4 regions of the Cobetia sp. PS-4MA genome follow, and region 2 is predicted to be linked to each of the others. Evidence: predicted binding sites of a transcription regulator. Region 2 holds the regulator's gene; each other region holds the start of a gene.
What was found. The regulator sigma-54, encoded in region 2, starts transcription at its own class of promoters, with help from an activator protein. The targets are predictions, from matches to a motif close to TGGCACNNNNNTTGCTNT.

Region 1 (5,135 bases), 710 kb from region 2:
GCCGGCACCGCAGGTCCAGAGACCCGACAGGCCATCGAAGATCTGGCGTCCCCGGGAATCCGTGAAGTAGGCACCCTGCGCCTTGGTGATGATGCGTGGGTCCTGCTTGAACTGCCGATTGGCCGTGTAGGGCATCCAGTAGGCGTCAAGTTGTTCCTTGCTCAATCCTGCCTGGGCGGAAGGGGATGTGTCGAAGGCGGTCATGATGTCTCCCGAAGAGTGCTGTTGTTGTTGGATCTCGGCTCCTGTCTGGCTAGATTAGAAAGCCCTTTTGATAAGATAAATGCCGTTGTCTTTATCTTCAGGAAAGCATTTACTTAACTTTCCATATCGTGGAACTCAGGAGGGCAGACCATGCGCAAGGACGGCATGAGAGGACAGCTTGGCGATGCCGATCTGCGCTTGCTGCGCATCTTTCGCAAGGTGGTGGAGTGCGGCGGCTTCTCGGCGGCCGAGATCGAGCTCAATATCAGTCGCTCCGCCATCAGCATGGCGATGAGTGACCTGGAGACGCGGCTTGGCCTCAAGCTCTGCCAGCGGGGTCGCAGTGGTTTTGCGCTCACCAATGAGGGAAGAGACGTCCATGAAGCCGCGATGCAGATGCTGGCAGCGGCGGAAGGCTTTCGCACGCGCATCAACGGACTGCACGCCTGGCTCAAGGGCGAGCTGAACATCGGCATCACCGACAACCTGGTCACTATGCCGGAGATGCACATCACTCACGCCCTGAGCGCACTCAAGAAGCACGGTCCGGAAGTGAAGATCAACATCCGCATGATCCCGCCCAATGAGATCGAGCGCGCCGTACTGGATGGGCGATTGCATACCGGCGTGATCCCGACGCTCAAGACGCTGCCGGGACTCGAGTATCGTTCGCTCTACGAGGAAACCTCCTGCCTTTACTGCGCGCGGGGCCATGTGCTGTTTCGCGAGCCCCGGGAAGGCGACACTCGCGCGCGCGGACGCCCGGTGGGGCAGGAGGAAATACGCCAGCATGATGCCGTGCTGCCTGCCTACGCGCAGACACCCACGATCAAGGCGCTGCATGAGCCACTCAGGGCATCCGCCTCGGCGACCGACCGCGAGGGCATCGCCTTTCTGGTGCTCTCCGGGCGTTATCTCGGCTATCTGCCCACCCACTATGCCGAGCGCTGGGTGCGCGATGGCCAGATGCAGGCGCTCAGCCCGGTGGCCAACTCCTATGTCACCTATTACAGCGCCATCACGCGCAAGAGCCGCGCACCCAATCTGGTGCTGGAGCGTTATCTGACCGAGCTGGACGCCCTGCGCCAGGCGACACCGACACGGAAAGCGCCATCTACTAAGGAGGGCCGGTCATGAACCAGCACCAGGGAAAGTGGGCCATCCAGGGGCGGGGAGACTGTCGGGGTCATCAGGCGCGGTGAAGCGGATGACCTATTCGTTGTCGTCGTAGTGAATGATCGACAGCAGCTGAATCGGCACCTCGTTCAACTTCTCGGGGCCATGCGGAACGCCGGCATCGAAGGCCAGGCTATCGCCGGGGCCCATCTCATAGAACTTGTCACCGTGGCGATAGGTGAGATGTCCTGACAGCAGATAGATGAATTCATGCCCGGCATGACAGAAGTTGGGGAAGACTTCGCTGGCATCATCCATGGTGATCAGGAAGGGTTCGTAGCGCTTCTTGGGGCCTTGTTTGTAGCTCAACAGTTGATAGGCATGGCCGACTTCCGTGCCGGTGCGTACCACCTGCATGCCTTGCCCGGCCTTGATGTGCTGGGCACCACGCCCATTGACATCGTAATCGCTGAACAGCTTCGAGATCGGCAGGCTCAAGGCATTGCACAGCTTGTTTAGGGTATCGAGACTGGTGGACACTTGGGCGTTCTCCACCTTGCTGATCATGCCCTGACTGACACCGGCGATACGCGAGACGTCAGAAATCTTGTAGCCCTGCGAGACGCGCTGCTGCTTGAGCGCGCGTGCGATGTGCTGCTCAAGTCCGAGACGCGTCTCGTCAGCTGCCGCCGTGATGGTGTCTTTCCTCTCTGACTGCGCAGCGGGGTCGGTCGCTGGTTCACGGGGCAGAGTGTCGGAGCTGTCCTGTTCCGACTTCTCGGAGGGAGCGGGGGATTTTCGCGGCATGATGACTCCTGTAGCGGAGAGGGTGGCAATGGGAAGGGGATGGCCGGCGAGGACGCGGCATGCCCTTGTGAGGCATGCGGCGCATCGGCTCGCGAGCGGGGTATGGCGTGACATTACCAACTTTGCCGTCAACCCTCATCCTTGATGTCTGCCAAGGGGGCGGGAGTACCTTTCGAGAGTCCTGCTCAATCACCTGGACTGGGTGTGAGGCAAGAGGCCTCCTCGACGTCACGTCGAGGAGGCCTCTTGCGTCTTGCGTTCGCAATGCGTCCTGCCACATCACCCGGTTGTCACTGCAGGTCTTGCAGTGCCCAACATGGTGCGTGTGCTCAGCCGCGAGCCAGTCGCTTGGCCTTTTCCGGGTCATCGAAGGGCAGGGAATGGCTGATGGCCGAGAGGCTGGTCTCTCCGTCAGTGCCGGTCTTGAGAGTCAGCGGGGTGCCATGCTCGGCATAGCCGGGTTCGAGACGTGCCAGCGCCATGGAGCGATCGCTCAGGCGCGAGTACATGCCCTGAGTGATGACACCGACGCACTTGCCGTCGGCGTAGATCTTGTTACCAATCTGGGCGACGTCTTTCGAGTCCAGCAGCACGCCATAGACCTTGACGCGCTCCTTGCCCTGCAGCGCGAAGTGTTCGCTGGCGCCACGGAATTCGGTCTTGCCCGGCGAGACGGTGAAGTCCAGGCCCAGCTCCCACAGGGTATCGCCCACCGGCTGGTCGGGATACGGGTAGGTTTCGGAATTGTCCGCCGGGTAGAACAGCAGGTGGCTCTCGACCCGCAGCCAGTCAAGGGTGCCAAAGCTGCACGGCTTGATGCCCATGTCGGCGCCATCTTCGAGAATCTGTTCCCACAGAGAGGGAGCGTCCTTGGCCTTGCAGAAGATCTCGTAGCCACGCTCGCCGGTGTAGCCGGTGCGCGAGATCATCACGTGGTAGCCGAACAGCTGGGTCTGCAGATGGTGGAAGTAACGCAGCTCACGGATGCCCGGCACGTGACGCTCCAGAAAATCCACCGCGACCGGCCCCTGCAGTGACATGTCATGCATGTCGTCATCGAAGGTCAGGCTGACGGCGCGCCCCAGGGCACTCTTGGCCAGCATTTCATTCGCGGTGCCCGTACCGTGCACCACGAGGTAGGAGTTCGGCGCCAGGCAATAGACGATGCAGTCGTCGACGAACTTGCCGGCCTCATTCAAGACGCTGGCATACACCGATTTGCCCGGATACAGCTTGGACATGTCCCGCGTGGTGACGTAATCCAGCACGGCCTGGGCGTGCGGGCCATTGCAGTGGATCTTCTTGAGTCCCGAGACATCCATCAGACCGGCGCGGGTGCGGATGGTCTCGTGGTCATCGGCCGTGTCCGAGACGGCGTAATTCCAGGCGGTGCCCATGCCATTCCAGTCTTCAAGCTCCGCGCCCAGCTTGCGGTGTTGTTCGGCCAGTGCCGAGATGCGCCATGAATTCGCCATGCGTCCCTTTCTCCTGTGAGTCGTGCTGCCTAGCGTAAGTGGGTGGTGCCGTAGTCCTGCTGGTGCTGGCGAAGATGGCGCGCAAGACGCGCATTCGCCGCAGGAGGTGTTGTTGTTCTTTCGCCTCTTCAGGCGCCTCTTCAGGCGCTTCACAAGGGCTTGTGCCTGCTGCTTGCCTTGCCTGATCGCATGAGTGTCCATTCTTGAAAGGAAAGAAACATTCTTCATGGTTAAGCAAGGGGCTTGCCAATTCCGTCAAAGGCCATGGCCACGGCAACCCTTGAGCGAGTCAGACGGCGATTGGCAGCACGAATTCGGGCGTGAATATCAGCGCTTTGCGTCATGCTGGTGCGAAGAGGGGAGCTTTGGGCACCGAAATGATGCCTATTTCGAGAAACGGGCAGGAATTTAATCAGGATCACTTGGCGTTTTCTGTGGGGTAAAACAAGTTCGGAAAATAAATTTCCATGCAAAACAGGAGGTTGATGAAAGGTTCTGGGTGGCAGCTGGCGAAATGGCATGCTGCATGCTTTTCTTTGGGGGAAATAAAGTTGACCAGCAGGAATCACAAAAACTCGTTTCATCCGCTATCTTGACGTGGCGAGTCACCACAAGGGGTCAGGTTTCCCGGGGTGGCAGACAGTGTCGAGGGAGATGGAACCCGGTCCGCTCTCAGAGGAAACCCAGATGTCACCCGAAAAGGCGCAACAGTTCATCAAGGATCACGATATTCGCTACTTGCTGGCGCAGTTCGTGGATATTCATGGCGCTGCCAAGACCAAGTCCGTGCCGGCCAATTGCCTGATGGATGTGGTCGAGAAGGGCGCGGGCTTTGCCGGCTTCGCCGTCAGTGGTCTCGGCATGTCGCCGGAGGGGCCGGACTTCATGGCGCGTGGCGATCTGGACTCGCTGTGCCTGGTACCGTGGCAGCCGGGCTATGCGCGCATGGCCTGTGATGGCTATGTCAATGGGGAACCGTTCGCCAACGACAGCCGTGTGGTACTGCTCAAGCAGCTGGAGCGCCTGAAGGAGAAGGGCTGGACGCTCAATACTGGGCTGGAGCCGGAATTCTCACTGTTCCGCCGGGGGGAAGCGGGTGAGCTGTTGCCGGTGGATGAGAGCGATACCCTCGCCAAGCCCTGCTACGACTACAAGGGCCTGTCGCGTTCGCGTGAATTCCTCGAGCGTCTGGTCGAATCGTTGCAGGCGGTGGACTTCGACGTCTATCAGATCGATCACGAGGACGCCAATGGCCAGTTCGAGATCAACTACACCTACAGCGATGCGCTGACCTCGGCAGACCGCTTCACCTTCGTGCGCATGGCCGCCGGCGAGATCGCCAATGACCTGGGCATGGTGTGCTCCTTCATGCCCAAGCCGCTGGCGGACCGCCCGGGCAATGGCATGCACTTCCACCTGTCCGTGTGTGATGACACCGGCCGCAACCTTTTCGGCGATGACTCCGACACCCAGGGCATGGGCCTGTCACCGCTGGCGTACCACTTCCTCGGCGGACTGCTGGCACATGCCCCG
Region 2 (5,135 bases):
GGTCGCAGCTCGCCGATGGTGGAACGTCGCGCCAAGGAGCTGGGTATCCAGGACGTCATTCAGGGCCGCGAGGACAAGCTGGTCGCGCTGACCAACCTGTGTCGCGAGCACGATATCGCGCTGGATGACGTGGCCTACTGCGGAGATGACCTGCCGGATCGCGAAGCCATTCGTCGCGTCGGTCTGGGGGTCAGCGTTCCCAACGCCATGCCCTATGTGATGAGTGAAGCCAATTGGGTGACCACGCGTCAGGGCGGTGATGGTGCCGTGCGCGAGATCTGTGATCTGCTGCTCAAGGCACAGGGCCACTGGGCCTCGGTGCTGGATACCTATCTGCAGGAGTCGCGCGCCTGATGCCACGTCTGCCCCGTCCCTCTCCGCGCCTGTGGCTGATGCTGCTGCTCCTGCTGGTCGGCGGCGTCATGGCCCTGATCGAGCAGCGCAACAGTCTGGAGTCGACAGTGGATGTCGACGCCAGCAGTGATGAGCCGGATTACTATCTCGAGGGGGCTGACATGACGCGCTTCGATGCGCGGGGAGTGTCGATCCAGTCGATGACCTCCCCGCACATCGAACACACGCCAGGCGATGACGTGACGCGTGCGCAGGCACCGAAGATCCGGACCAACGACAGCGAAGACCGTCGCTGGTACGCCACGGGTGACAGTGGCGTGTTGAGCGCCGGCGGCGACACCTTCACCCTCGAGGGCAATGCCAGACTGCGCCAGCCTTCGGACGCCTGGACACTGGACACCGACGTGCTGCATTACAGTCGTGAGCAGAACCGTGCCTGGAGTGACGTGCCGGTGGTGATCACCCAGAATGGTCAACGCGTCGAGAGTGACCGCTTCAGCGCTGACCTCTCTCAGGATTCCGCCCAGCTGGAAGGCCGCGTCCGCAGCACCCTGCAACCCGGCAAGGGCAAGAGCGATGCCGCCCGGGAAGCCGAGACTCTCGACACCGGCAATGACACCACCCGTGACGATGATGGCCGCGTCTCCAGCACCTTCGATGCCGCGCCGGCCCAGGATCAGTGAGCGCGCCCCTGCATGCGCCGAATCCTCTCCCCCCGATTTCCGCTTCACGATGGCCTGAGTGATCGTGAAGCCTTACCAGTTCTGCCAAGGAGCACTCCATGACTTCAACGACTCTCACGCCCTTGACGGTCTGGCGCCAGACACTCAGACCCGGTGTCATGGCCCTTGGCCTGGCACTTGGCATGACGACGCTTTCCCCGACCGCACTAGCGCTGGACAGCGATGCCAACCAGCCGATCAACATTGCCGCCGACTCACTGTCACTGGATGACAAGGCCGGCACGGCCACCTATACCGGTCGCGTGGAAATGCGCCAGGGCAGCATGAAGCTGGATGCCGCGCGCGTGGACATCAGTCGCGCCGACAGCGGCGAGATCTCCCTCGTCAAGGCCACCGGCCAGCGCGCCTACATGGAGCAGAAACCCGATACCGACGAGCGACTGGTCAAGGGCTGGGCGAATACCATTCGCTACCACGCGCTGGAGCGCCGGGTGGAACTGGTCGGCGATGCCCGTCTGGAGAAAGGCGACGATACCTTCGAAGGTGGCTACGTGGAATACTTCCTGGACAAGCGCCAGGTCAATGCCAGCAATGGCACCGATGCCTCATCCTCCGAGGGGTCACGCGTCCACATGACCCTGACGCCACGTGGCGCCAATGCCAGCAAGGATCAATGAGCATGACTGCTGCCAGCCCACGTACCCTCAGCGCTCGTCATCTGGCCAAGGCCTACAAGGGTCGCAAGGTCGTCAAGGACATCTCGCTGGAAATCCGCCAGGGTGACATCGTAGGCCTGCTGGGCCCCAACGGGGCCGGCAAGACGACCTCGTTCTACATGATCGTCGGCCTCGTGCGCTCGGATGCCGGTAGCGTGACCATCGATGACCACGACCTGTCCGGCGCCGCCATGCATCAGCGGGCTCGCGCCGGCATCGGCTATCTGCCCCAGGAAGCCTCGATCTTCCGCAAGCTCTCGGTGTCCGACAACATCATGGCGATCCTCGAGACGCGCAAGGACCTGGATCGCAACGGACGCAAGGCACGCCTGGAGGAGCTGCTCAACGAGTTCAGCATCACGCATATTCGTGACAGTGCCGGCATGAGCCTTTCCGGCGGGGAGCGCCGCCGCGTGGAGATCGCTCGCGCACTGGCCACCGAGCCGGACTTCGTGCTGCTCGATGAGCCGTTTGCCGGCGTGGACCCCATCTCGGTGGGCGAGATCAAGAGCATCGTGCGCCAGCTGCGTGACCGCGGCATCGGGGTGCTCATCACCGACCACAACGTGCGCGAGACACTCGACATCTGCGATACCGCCTACATCGTGGGCGATGGCCAGATCATCGCGCATGGCGACGCCGACACCATCCTCGCCAACCAGCAGGTGCGTGATGTCTACCTGGGCCATGAGTTCAAGCTCTAGCCCGAGAGTGCCGTCAGCCTGACGAGAGCCGTCCGACCTCTTCTGCTCTCACCAGCACCCTCCAGCACCCGCCACTTCCTGCTTCACTGTCGGGGCCTCGTTCCCCGCCCCCTCACGCAAGCGCCTCGACAGGCGCTTGCGTGATCTCCCCGTGAACCCTCCTGCTCTGCCACACCTCACTCGAATGCATGACGTCCATACCACCTTGGTGGCAACATGGCATGCAAGTTGCTTGAATATTCTCGACTGCCCCTTGTCAGTGCCCCGACCCACGGTATAGCGTAGATGCACGTTCCTTTGCCGTGAATGACAGACCCCATGAAACCCACCTTGCAGCTTCGACTCGGCACTTCCCTGACCATGACCCCGCAACTTCAGCAAGCGATCCAGCTGCTGCAGTTGTCGACGCTGGACCTGCGTCAGGAGATACAGCAGGCGCTTGAGTCAAACCCCATGCTGGAGCTTGACGAGGAATACGAGTCGCTGGATGTCGCGGAGACACAGGACAAGAGCGAGATCTCCACCTCCGAGACCAACAGCGAGATTCCTGAAGAATACCCTCTCGACAGTGACTGGTCGGACCTCTACCAGGATCACGCAGGCAGCCTGACCAGTTCCGGCAGCGGAAGCTCGAGCGAGGACGGGCCGGACTTCGATCGCAACACCAGTGTCGAAAGCCTGCAGGACCATCTGCGCTGGCAGCTGGCGATGACGGACCTCGATGCGCGTGAACGCCAGATGGCGGAGAGTCTGATCGATGCGGTGGATGGGGCCGGCTACCTGAGCATGAGCCTGGACGAACTGGTCGATGGCCTGCGAGGTCAGGGACTGCCCGGCCTCAAGGCGTCGGAACTCGAGCAGGTCCTGCTGCGCCTTCAGCAGTTCGATCCCACCGGTGTGTTCGCTCGAGACCTGCGCGAATGCCTGCTGCTTCAGCTGGCCCTGCTGCCGGACGATCTGCCATTGCTGGCCCAGGCCCGCCGTCTGGTGCGGCAATTCCTCGAGGCACTGGGCAATGACGATCGCAAGCTGCTCAAGCGTCGCCTGAGCCTGGATGATGATGAGCTGGATCACGTCATTCGTCTGGTACGGGCGCTCGACCCGCGCCCGGCGTCCGCCTGGGGCGAGCCTGCCAGTGATTACGTCATCCCGGACCTGCTGGTCCGTCATACGCGTCACGGCTGGCAGGTCGAGCTCAACCCGGAAGCGCTGCCCAAGCTGCGTATCCAGCCGGAATATGCCGCCCTCATCAAGCGGGCCGACAAGTCCGCGGACAACACCTTCCTCAAGGACAATCTTCAGGAAGCCCGCTGGCTGATGAAGAGCCTGTCCTCACGCAATGACACCCTGCTCAAGGTGGGCCGCGAGATCATGGCGCGCCAGATCGACTTCCTCGAGCAGGGGGAAGAAGGCATGAAGCCGCTGATCCTCGCCAACATCGCGGAAGTGGTCGAGATGCACGAATCCACCATCTCGCGGGTGACCACCCAGAAATATATCCACACCCCGAGAGGCGTGTTCGAACTCAAGTTCTTCTTCTCGAGTCAGGTGGGTGGCAGTGGCAACGGTGACGCGCATTCCAGCACCGCGATCCGCGCGCGCATTCGCAAGCTGATCTCGGAAGAACCGGCGCGCAAGCCATTGTCCGACTCACGCCTGGTGGATCTGCTGGCCAGTGATGGCATCGAGGTAGCGCGCCGGACGGTCGCCAAGTATCGCGAGGCCATGGGCATCCCCTCCTCCAGCGAGCGCAAGCGCTTGGCGTGAGTCTCGACAACGGATACCCGCAAGCCAGCGGGCTCCACACGTCGGAGCGCTGAAGCTCGCCCCCTTGCACCTGCCATCCTGGCATCATCTGCCAATCGGTCGTCTGAATACCGGTTGGCAATGCCTGTCCTTGCGACTGCGTGAGTGACTTCACGCCCCCAATTGCCTATTTTTCCAGCCACTTTTCTCCAGAGTGCTTTCTTTTTCCCTCACATCCCACGGACAGATAGCCAGGGGTCGCCACCGACTCCTGCCACACGAACGTCGACGTAAATGCTGACATTGGCCACAAACGGCCGGTTTCTCGAGCCCCATTCCGTCCGTGATGCGAGGCGATGCTCATGAAGAACCTGCTGATATCCCTCGCTGGGTTGAAGACAAGCCTTGCCCCACGATGCAGCGCAGCGTTGATCTTTGTTCAAAGCTTGGGCATTGTCGGGGTAGACGCTCGGTACACCGGCACCGCCGCTCTCGCCAGCAGATGATCGCCACGAGACCATGGCCGGAGTCAGAAAGTGGCCGCGCGTTCAATCAGGGTTTGCTCGCAGTCAAAAAGGGTTACAATTCAAAGGCAACCCGCTGGATAAAGGAGCGTGTCCATGCAAGTGAATATCACCGGGCATCATGTGGAACTCACCGATCCTCTCCGCGATTATGTCAACGAGAAGCTCGCTCGCCTCGAACGGCATTACGACAACATCACCAATGTTCAGGTGACACTGTCGATCGAGAAGGAACGCCAACAGGCTGCCTGCACCCTGCACGCCGCTGGCGCCGACCTCCATGCCCTGGCAGAAGACCCCAACATGTACGCTGCCATCGACGCGCTCGCCGACAAGCTGGACCGCCAGCTGGTCAAACACAAGGAAAAGTCCCAGGCTCGCTCTCAGGGCACCGGGACCCGTTGACCT
Region 3 (5,135 bases), 940 kb from region 2:
GGCCGTCCTCTTCGCGATCGGCACCGGGCGCCAGCGCGATGCAGAGCGGACTGACGAGCGTCATGGGCGAGGCCGGCACGGCGGACTCGGTGATCAGCACGAGACGGGGGGAACCCTGGGTGTCCGTGGCCAGTTGCATGCTCTCCAGCAACGCATTGCACAGACGCTGTTCCTGCTCGAGTTGCTGGTGCTGACCGGCAGGCAGTGTCCGAGGCAGTTCGACGATGACCTGGGTGGCGCCCAGCGCCAGCGCGGCCAGCCACTCGTCGTGCCCGGTGGCGCTGATTTCATCCAGTGCGATGTCCAGGCAGCGTTCCTGATCCTCAGGTGCCAACGGCGAGTGACGGTCACTGGCAGACTCGAGGCGGTAGCGCAGTATCGGCTGCGTGCCCCCTGCATCCTGATAGCGTTCAAGCAGACGCTGGATCTGTTCGAGACGCTGTTCGAGTGGCGGCTGGGTAAAGCTCAGCGCGCCGGACGGGCAGGCATTCACGCAACTGGCGGCACCATGGCAGAGGTACGGGTCGATCTCGATATGCGCGTTGCGGCGTCCCGCCACGGAGAAGATGGCATCGGCGCTGCAGGAGGAAAGACAACGTGTACACCCGATGCTGCCCGCACTTGAATGGGCACAGATGTCGAGATTGACGTTGACGTAATTGGGCTTGTCGAAGCTGCCGACCAGACCGGCGAATTCTGTCGCCCAATGGGTCAGGTTCGTGATCTGATCGCCGCTCTCGACAAGACTGGCGTCGCTTGCGAGACGATCCAGCTCGCCCAGCACCGTATCCTCTGCACGCAGATAGCCCGGCGGCGGAAGTTCCGCCTGATTGAGGGGCTGGTGACCCAGATCGGCGATCAGGTCGAAGGTCTCGACCTGTCGGGTACCTGTGGACAACAGTGCGCGCGCCAGATTGACCCCGCCAGACAGCAGCGTGAAATGGCCAAGATGGCCGCTCAGCGAGAGCGCCTCGCGGGTGCTGGCATGGGAGGGCAGTGCTTCGCTCGTCGTGATATGCCGCTCGTCGAGGGATACCAGAGCGCTGTTGTCCTGCTCGCTGATCAGCAGAGACAGTGACAGGGAGTGAGTGTCGGGCAGTGCCAGCATCAGGCTGGACAGGGCACGCAGGCGCGCTTCGCTGCCGATCAGCAGTGTGCGGCCCTGGCTGCGATAGCGGATCGGGGCGCTGCCGGCATCACTGGCCAGCAGTGGCAGGCTGGAAGCGGGGGAGGCTCCGAGCACTGCCGCCAGGGCGCGTTGGCGTGCTTGCTGGTTGAGCGCGCGCTGGGCGTTCTCGAGACTTGAACTGAGCATCCTCATCCTTATTTCGGTCGTGGCGGCTCCGCCCCTGGCGCCTGTCAGGTGGCGCGGTGGACGGTTCCTGATCGCCGCTGATTCTCGAGGCTTGCGCCCGGTCAGCGGTCGAAGGTCATTCAAGGAAGTGCATGGGCTTCCAGCGACGTCTTGCGTCTGATGTCATCCGGATGATCCGCTTGGCGGCATCATTGCGACTGGCTTCAGCATAGTCAGGGACTGAAGGGCCAGCGATGAGCATCGGGCGTAGACGGTCAGGTATCGGAAGGCAGTGCCGTTCTCTTGCTAGACGATACCTGCCTCTGTTGAGCGGATTCTTGCAGGCAGTGCGCCTCTCGCATGGGAGTGGAAGTCATGTGAGAGGCAAGGGAATGACCCCGCATGCCGAAAACGGAGCTCGCGCTGGGTCATAATGTCTCAGTGCCTGAGGGTAGGCGTGTCATTCTGGTGGTTGGGGCGATCTGTGGGTGGGCCCATGTCCGTCAGCCGTGACGCCATCGGTCTGGTCCCATACGCCTTGCCGTGCATGCGTGTCATGCGCAAGGGCAGCATCAGTATCAGTGTGCTGGTCCTGCGCGTGCTCGCGATGGGTCTGTGGGCCGTGATCCGATGATGTCTCATCCAGTGAGTCGAGGCCTTGCTCATCCGTTGAGGGTGCAGCCTCCGGCGCCTCATCTTGAGGCTGATCTTCCGAGCCGTGGCTGGTGGCTACGCACTCAGCCTCGTCATCTTCCAGCTTCTCGAGTCCCTCTTCGACATCGCGGGTCCAACGTCTCAGTGTCTCGGCCACACCTGCGGCGAGCGGACGCATCTGGGAGAAATCCTGATCGTAATCGTCCAGGCCATCGCGCAGGGAGTGCTCGCCTCCCATGAAGATGCGACGCAGGGCGCGTTGTCGCAGCGCCGGGTCCACTCCTGCCTGCATGTAGGCACTGATATCCGCATCCGGCAGCAGGGTGTCGGGGTCTGGCAGCTCCACGACGGGAGGGGGCTCATCTGCCTCCTGTGCAAGGGCCTCGGCGTCGGTCGTCTCACTGCCGCCTTCAGCGGACGCTTCGCCATGCCGCTCACTGTGCAGAGCATGGCCCGGCTCGTCCGATGCCTCGCAGGCCTCTGTTTCCGTGGGTGCGGTCTCAGTGGGTGCGGTGTCATTGGCCGTGGAGGGCCGAGCGACCGTCGCCAGTCCAGCGGCGGCGGCATCGGGGGAGTCCGTGGTCGTCCGTGAGGCTTCGGCGCGCTGCTTGCGGCGTGACCAGCGGGACAACAGGCCTTGCGAGGTATTGTCGCGGTCGTCGGAGTGACTCATGGCCCTTCCTTGTTGGCAGCATCAGCGTCCGGGCGCACGGTGTCGGTCTGACTGGCGCGCCCCGCCCCCTTGCGCTTCTTCTTCTTGCCTTCGTCGATGCGCTCACCATGCCGGGCGAGATAGCCCTCCAGCCAGACCATCAGGGCAGGAGGCATCGGGGTATCCAGTACCAGCTGGTCGCCATCCAGCCAATGCGAGGCCACTTCCTGGCAGGCGGTGACGACCCTTGGCTGCATGCCATCCGCTTCACGCTCTTCACACAAGACGAACAGGCGCGGCTGTTCGCAACGCAGGTTGTAACGATAGTCGGTGCGCTCGGTGAGATGCAGCTGCAGGGGCAGAGTGCGTTGAGGCTCCGGTTGCGCCGCCTGTTCAGGCGTCCGGGGCGTGGTCTCGCCGTGATCCGCGGGCGCGATCCGGGAAATCACCCAGGTGTCGAGAGTGAAGCGGCCGAGAGTCTGCTGCGAGGGGGCCAGTGTCACGGTCAGCCAGCGAGTGTCGTCAGGTCGTGATGACTCGCGTGAGGCGTCGAGTGCCGTGTCCATCAACGGGTCGGGTGGCTGGGTCATGGCGTATCTCTTGAGGGCGTTCTGGAGGTTGTTCAGGGGGTGACCTGAGGCGAGGTCGGCGGCGTATCGGGTCCAAGGCGAGTCTGCATCAGCGTCGTGGCTCGTACGTTCACGAACATGCGACGCTCTACCGGTTTTAGCAAGAAGCGTGCCGCATGCGTCGAGAATTGCATGACGCGAGATCGCAATGGCTGCCGGATCAGGACAGCCTCTCGGCCTGACTGGTATTCTTTGAGCGCTGGGTGACGACGCATGCCGCAACCTGCATGGCAGGTTCGCCGTGTGGCGGCACCCTCCGGCATCAATTCGGCTCGAAGAGGGAGACCCCGACGCCATGAAAACCTCCATGCCTCCGGTCATCAGCAATGCTCGATTGCCCACCACGCTGGATATCGTCGTGATGGATGAGCGAGGCCAGCGCCAGACGCAGTCGATCGCCGCCGAGCGCGCGCTGACGATCTACCTCAACAAGCGTGAGATCGTCACTCTGATGACGCTGGGGGCCGAGCCTGAGGCGCTGGTGGCGGGCTATCTGCGCAATCAGGGCCTGTTGGGAGATATCGAAGACCTGGAGGCGCTGCAAGTGGACTGGGAGGTGGAAAGCGCCTCGGTGGTGACGCGCCATCTACCGGAGGATATCGAGCAGCGACTGAGCAAGCGTACCGTCACCACCGGCTGCGGCCAGGGAACCGTCTTTGGCAATCTGCTGGAGCGTCAGACGCTGGAGGCGCTTGATGATCGCCCCTTTCAGCAGAGTGTGCTGTATCAGCTGCTGGCATCTCTCGCGGCCCACAATGCCACCTACCGCAAGGCGGGGGCGGTACATGGCTGTGCGCTGTGTCGGGATGATGAGGTGCTGGCATTCATCGAGGATGTCGGTCGCCACAATGCCGTCGATACCCTGGCAGGCCTGAACTGGCTTTCACCTGTGCGCGAGGACGAGACGGATTACCGGGGTGCCAATATCTTCTATACCACGGGGCGTCTGACCTCGGAGATGGTGCTCAAGGTGGCGCAGGCGGGCATTTCGGTGCTGGTCTCACGCTCCGGGGTGACCCAGAAGGGCGTTGAGCTGGCCAGCCGCTTCGGGGTGCTGTTGATCGCACGTGCCAAGGGCAGCCACTTCCAGGTGGTGGACCCTGCCGGTCGGATGATACTGGACGCCACCCCTCCGCTGCGTGCCGGTGATCAACTTCGTGAAGCCGGCAAGTCTCGCTCTGGAGGCGAGCAATGAATCAGCCTGTTTCCGGGGATGCGACGATGCATGACAACCCCTTTCTGACGGTCCATGAGGTCGCACGACTGTTGCACCTCAATGAAAAGAAGATCTATCAGCTGGCCAGTGAGGGCACCATGCCGGCCACCAAGGTCACCGGCAAATGGCTTTTCCCGCGGCGCCTGGTCGAGCAATGGATTCTGGAGTCCAGCCATCATGGGGTGCTGGCGGATCGCTTGATGATCACCGGTAGCGATGACCCCTTGCTGGCAGCGCTGACGATGCGACTCAACCAGCAGCACGATGGCAGTGCCTTCTATGGCATGAGTGTCACCGGGACACGCCTGGGGCTGGATCTGTTGAGTCAGGGGCGAGCCGATGTCTGTGCCATCCACTGGGGGCGTGCCGAGGAAGCATCGCTTCGCCATCCGGCCTTGATCCGCGGGCACGATGGTTATCGTCAGTGGGTATTGGTCCGGCTGGCTCGGCGCACCCAGGGGCTGATCATTCGTCAGGAAGATCGCCACCTGCCGATCAATCCCGGCGGCCTGTTCGGGTCTCAACGGCGCTGGGTAGTGCGTCAGGAGGGGGCCGGTTCGCAGCGCTTCCTGCAGGAGTGGCTGTCCGGCCATCAGATGCGCCCGGAGCAGCTCAACACCCTCGCCATCGCCTACTCGGAGCGAGAGGTCGCATCACTCGTCGCGCGCGGGGAGGTGGATGTCGGGCCGG
Region 4 (5,135 bases), 360 kb from region 2:
CCAACTGGGAAGATGCCGCCGAATTCATCGCCCTCGGCGCGGGCAGCGTGCAGGTGTGCACCGCGGCGATGCTGCACGGCTTCCGTATCGTCGAGGAGATGAAGGACGGCCTGGGGCGCTGGATGGACAGCAAGGGCTATCAGCGGATCGAGGAGTTCTCCCGCGCGGCGGTGCCCAACACCACCGACTGGAAGCAGCTGGACATGAACTACCAGGTGATCGCGCGGATCGACCAGGACAAGTGCATCGGCTGCGGACGCTGCTACATCGCCTGCGAGGACACCTCGCACCAGGCCATCCTGCATCTGGCCAGGGACAACGGCACCGCCCGCTATGAGGTGAAGGACGCCGACTGCGTGGGCTGCAACCTGTGCGAGATCACCTGCCCGGTCGAGGACTGCATCACCATGGAAGTGCAGGACACCGGCAAGCCGTACATGAACTGGATGGAGGACCCGCGCAACCCGCATCGCGCGGCGTGACCCTGACGTTGCGGACAAGATCCGGATGATCCGCACAGATTCCAGCGCATGACACCACGTTCAGTGGCGTGAAAACAGAAAGGGGCTGCCAGCAATGGCAGCCCCTTTTCAATGGCTTCATGATCCATCAATGATGATCATTGTTAGCTTCAGGATAATTTTATCATGACATCACCTGCTGACTCAGGCGGACAAGCCAACACCCTTCAGCAGCACCCGCGTGACGTTCTGCACCGCCTGCTCGAATTCGCGATCACTCAGCGCCTTGCCCTGATTGAGTACCGCGATCTGGTGGTCGAAGTCGGCGTAGTGCTGGGTGCTGGCCCAGATCATGTACAGGTAGGCGGAAGCATCGACGTTGTCAATGCGCCCCTCACTGATCCACTGGCGCAGGCGTGACTTCTTCATCTCGGCCCACTCGTCGAGCCACACCGTCAGCTCCTCGCCCAGCACCGGCGCGCCCTGCATGATCTCGCTGGCCCATACCTTGGAGCCATACGGACGCTGGCGCGAGTGCATCATCTTGGCGCGAATGTAGGTGGAGAGCACCAGCTGCGGGTCGTCATAGGCCTCGAAGCACAGCGCATCTTCCTTCCACAGCGCCAGCAGACCATCGAGCACCGCGCGATACAGCGCTTCCTTGGTGCTGAAGTAGTAATGCAGATTGGACTTGGGCAGCTCTACCTCGGCGGCAATATCGACCATGCTGGCGCCGACATAGCCCTTGAGAGCGAAGATCTTTTCGGCGGCGAGCAGGATGCGGCCGACATTATCCTTGCGAATCTGAGACTTGCGAGTGGTCATGCGATCCCCTGACGCGGTGCTGGCAGTGAGATGAGAATATCATAACCGCACTGCCAACATGCCTGAGCCGACAGGTTTCGCGCTCGCGGGCGTCTTTTCTCTACCCCCTCACCCCTCACCTCTCGCCTCTTGACTCGCTTCCCACTGATCACCCCTCGGCTTGTCGCCTCACGCTTCAGCGCGCGCCAGCGGTGTCATTCGAAGACCGCCCCATCGATGAAGCCATCCGCCGGCATCGGCACCTGCCCTGCCTCGCCGCTCAGCCACCAGGGTGCCGGATGCGTGCCTTCGCTGCGCTCATCCGCCACCGGCACCACCATGCCCAGCTTGCGGGCTGCGCTGCGGTAGAGGTCCGGGCGTACGCAGCGTGCCAGGGTTGCTTCGAGGTCATTGTCGCTGACTCCCTCGAGATGCCCCCAGCGCTGCATCTGGGCGGCATACCAGCGGGTCTGCGAGCGCCACGGGAAGTTGGCCGCATAGCGATGGAAGATGGTCCAGCCGGGATTTTCCCGCTGGAACGCCTCCACCGACTGCTCGACATCCACGTCGCGCAGTCCACGCGCCACCACCGAAAGCGGCACTTCCTGCATGCCTTCATCATGCAGCCACTGCGCGGCCTGCTCACGGTTGCCCGGGCGGTCCAGCCAGGCACAGGCCTTGAGCAGCGCACGAATCAGCGCTTGATGCGCCAGCGGGTGCTGCTCCGCCCAGTCCTCGCGCACGCCCAGCACCTTTTCCTGTCCGAAGCGCCAGATATCATGACTGCCCGCCACCACCTGCCCCATGCCCTGCACGGCGGCCAGACTGTTCCAGGGCTCTCCGACACAGAAGCCGTCCAGCGCGCCACTTGCCAGCTGGGCGGCCATCAACGGCGGGGCCACCGCACGCATCTCGATGTCGCGATTCGGGTCGATCCCGCCGGCCGCCAGCCAGTAACGCAGCAGATAGCGGTGCGAGGAGAAGGGATGCACGCTGGCAAGCTTGAGCGCCGCCTCCCCACGCTCGCGGCGCGCCTGCACGTGCGCCGCCAGCGCCCGAGACACCGCCAGCGGAGAGCCCAGGTCATGCCCCTCCTCGGCCAGCGCCGCCATCAGGGCCCGCGACAGGGTGATGGAGTTGCCGCCCAGATTGAGCGTCATCGCGCTGATCACCGGTGTGGCGCGGCCATCCAGCCCCAGGGTCGAGGTCAGCGGCATCAGCGCCAGCATCTGCGCGCCCTGCAACACGCCGGTCTGCAGGTCATCGCGCAGTGCCGCCCACGACGGCTGCCACTTGAGCGTCACGGCCAGCCCCTCCTCACGGAAGAACCCCTGACGCTCCGCCACCACCAGAGGAGCCGCGTCATTGAGCGGCATCAACCCCAGCGTCAACTGATGGCCATTGAGAAGAGAATCACTGAGCATCACATCCACCTTTTGAACGATCGAAAGAGAAGGACATCACGAGACTCGGCTCAGTGCCGACGCGACGCCTTGAGCAGCTCATCGGCCAGCTCGTGCAATGCCAGACGCCGATTCATCGCGGTCTTGCGCAGATATTGGTAGGCCGCATCCTCCCCCAGACCGCGACTCTCCATCACCAGCGCCTTGGCGCGATCCACGCTGCGCCGCTGTATCAGAGTGGTCTGGGTGCGATTGAGTTCGCCCTTGAGGGCACGGTGAGCCTCGAAGCTGGTGATGGCCACCTCGACCATGCTGCGCACCATCGCCGGCATGACGTGATCCACCACGTAGGCGGACACGCCGGCGCCAGCCGCCTGGCGCACCAGGTCCGGCGCGTCCTCACTGGCCAGCATGATCATCGGCTTGGGATAGTGACGCCCCAGCTGGCCGAGGTGCTCGAGGGTGTCACGGCTGGGCAGGTCGGCGTCGATGATCACGGCATCCGGCTGATGGTGCTGCACCAGCGCATGCAGGTCCTCGTGTTCATCGACCCGCAGCGCCACCTCGAAGCCGGCGCTCAACAGCGCCTGCTCCAGAGCGGCGGAACGCTCACTGCGGACATCGACGATCAGCACGGTCACGGGCATGTCAGGTTTCCTTGAGTCGGGCATGAGTCTTGCGGTACACCCAAGCAGGATTCGTGCCGCAATCTGGTGCAACCTTGCGGCCAAGGGCCTTCGCAGCCGTCGAGCCGAAAGCGCCGCTGCACTGCAATGAGGCACGCGCCTTCCCGGCGCTCTCAACGCCACTCGCGTGCGCCAGACTGGTACCTCGCGCCCTGCCGACGCACCGCCAGCGCGCATCGAGTGGGCAGCCATCCCGTGATACCGCCGGCGCAGGCCAAGCCACTGCCATCGCCAAGGCATTGATCTTCTGGGACTTGTCCCGACCATACCCCCGCAACTGGCGCGCTACTTGCTTTGTTCCTGTCACTTGCCGCACAGACGCTCTGCTGCCGGCAACCATGGCATCACCGACTGCTGCCATCGCTATCCATGACGTGGACCAGGCTCTTCGGAGTACGAGTGCGTCGAACCAGGCCCCTCAATGACGAGGCGCCCCGCTGTCGTTCACAGCTGTTCGACCACCCGTCGTGCGCCGAGACCCTGGCGTCCGGCACCGACGCTGTACCAGGAGCCCACTCATGGATATTCGCAACAAGGCCAGCCGTATCCGGCTGTTCAGCTTCAATACCCCGCAGATGCGCGCCTTCCACATGTCGTGGTTCGCCTTCCACGTCTGCTTCTTCGGCTGGTTTGGCATCGCGCCCTTGATGGCCGTGGTGCGCGATGACCTCGGCCTGACCAAGACCCAGATCGGCAACACCATCATCGCCTCCGTCGCCATCACGGTGATCGTGCGACTTGCCATCGGCGTGCTGTGTGATCGCATCGGGCCACGCAAGGCCTACACCTGGCTGCTGTGCCTCGGCTCTCTGCCGGTGATGTGCATCGGCTTCGCCGCCAGCTTCGAATCCTTCTTCCTCGCCCGTCTGGCCATCGGTGCCATCGGCGCGTCCTTCGTCATCACCCAGTACCATACCTCCGTGATGTTCGGCCCCAACGTGGTCGGCACCGCCAATGCCACCACCGCCGGCTGGGGCAACCTGGGCGGCGGCACCACCCAGATGCTGATGCCGCTGGTGATGGCCGGCCTTCTGATGCTGGGCGTCGAGCAGACCCTGGGCTGGCGTCTGGCGATGGTCGTGCCGGGCATCGTGCTGTTCCTCACCGGGATCGCCTACTACTTCTTCACCCAGGATGCCCCGGACGGCAACTTCAGCGAGCTGCGTGAGCGTGGTGAGCTGCCCAAGGCCGAGAAGGAATACAGCATGCGCGCCACCTTCGGCGCGGCGGCACGCGACATCCGTGTCTGGGCCCTGTTCCTCGTCTACGGCGCCTGCTTCGGGGTCGAGCTGACCATCAACAACGTCGCCGCCATCTACTTCTTCGATCACTTCGATCTCGATCTCGCCACCGCCGGCCTCATCGCGGGCCTGTTCGGCCTGATGAACCTGTTCGCGCGCACCCTGGGCGGCGTCTTCTCCGACCTGTTCGCCCGTCAGTCCGGCCTCAAGGGTCGCGTGCGCTGGCTGTTCATCGCGCTGCTGTGTGAAGGCGTGGCGCTGGTCGGCTTCGCCCAGATGGAAACCCTCGCGGTAGCCATCGGTATCATGCTGGTGTTCAGCCTGTTCGTGCAGATGGCGGAAGGCGCCACCTTCGGGATCGTGCCCTTCGTCAATCGCAAGGCACTGGGCGCGGTGGCCGGTATCGTCGGCGCGGGTGGCAACGCGGGGGCTGTCGCCGCGGGCTTCCTGTTCCGCAGTGAAGAACTGACCTACCAGGAAGGCCTGATGTATCTGGGCATGGGCGTGATCGTGATCTCGCTGTTCGCCCTGCTGGTGCGC

Region 1: the regulator sigma-54 is predicted to act here: its motif matches at 4,258-4,275, upstream of glnT (type III glutamate--ammonia ligase).
Region 3: the regulator sigma-54 is predicted to act here: its motif matches at 3,327-3,344, upstream of AC26AR_RS07475 (DUF3305 domain-containing protein).
Region 4: the regulator sigma-54 is predicted to act here: its motif matches at 3,357-3,374, upstream of AC26AR_RS02055 (ANTAR domain-containing response regulator).

Annotation. Positions count from the first base shown of each region.
Region 1 covers NZ_CM173107.1:1,520,524-1,525,658, forward strand. Annotated here, with positions in the region: gene aptA (omega-aminotransferase AptA) at 1-204, opposite strand, end outside; gene AC26AR_RS06510 (LysR family transcriptional regulator) at 355-1,341, shown strand; gene AC26AR_RS06515 (helix-turn-helix domain-containing protein) at 1,417-2,127, opposite strand; gene AC26AR_RS06520 (aminomethyl transferase family protein) at 2,457-3,602, opposite strand; gene AC26AR_RS06525 (hypothetical protein) at 3,833-4,186, opposite strand; gene glnT (type III glutamate--ammonia ligase) at 4,290-5,135, shown strand, end outside.
Region 2 covers NZ_CM173107.1:805,845-810,979, reverse strand. Annotated here, with positions in the region: gene AC26AR_RS03450 (KdsC family phosphatase) at 1-354, shown strand, start outside; gene lptC (LPS export ABC transporter periplasmic protein LptC) at 354-1,037, shown strand; gene lptA (lipopolysaccharide transport periplasmic protein LptA) at 1,136-1,714, shown strand; gene lptB (LPS export ABC transporter ATP-binding protein) at 1,717-2,457, shown strand; gene AC26AR_RS03430 (RNA polymerase factor sigma-54) at 2,776-4,224, shown strand; gene hpf (ribosome hibernation-promoting factor, HPF/YfiA family) at 4,824-5,132, shown strand.
Region 3 covers NZ_CM173107.1:1,742,109-1,747,243, forward strand. Annotated here, with positions in the region: gene AC26AR_RS07465 (4Fe-4S dicluster domain-containing protein) at 1-1,315, opposite strand, end outside; gene AC26AR_RS07470 (DUF3306 domain-containing protein) at 1,755-2,621, opposite strand; gene AC26AR_RS07475 (DUF3305 domain-containing protein) at 2,618-3,190, opposite strand; gene AC26AR_RS07480 (formate dehydrogenase accessory sulfurtransferase FdhD) at 3,525-4,424, shown strand; gene AC26AR_RS07485 (substrate-binding domain-containing protein) at 4,421-5,135, shown strand, end outside.
Region 4 covers NZ_CM173107.1:449,900-455,034, reverse strand. Annotated here, with positions in the region: gene preA (NAD-dependent dihydropyrimidine dehydrogenase subunit PreA) at 1-482, shown strand, start outside; gene AC26AR_RS02065 (TetR/AcrR family transcriptional regulator) at 666-1,286, opposite strand; gene AC26AR_RS02060 (CmpA/NrtA family ABC transporter substrate-binding protein) at 1,481-2,689, opposite strand; gene AC26AR_RS02055 (ANTAR domain-containing response regulator) at 2,740-3,315, opposite strand; gene AC26AR_RS02050 (NarK family nitrate/nitrite MFS transporter) at 3,873-5,135, shown strand, end outside.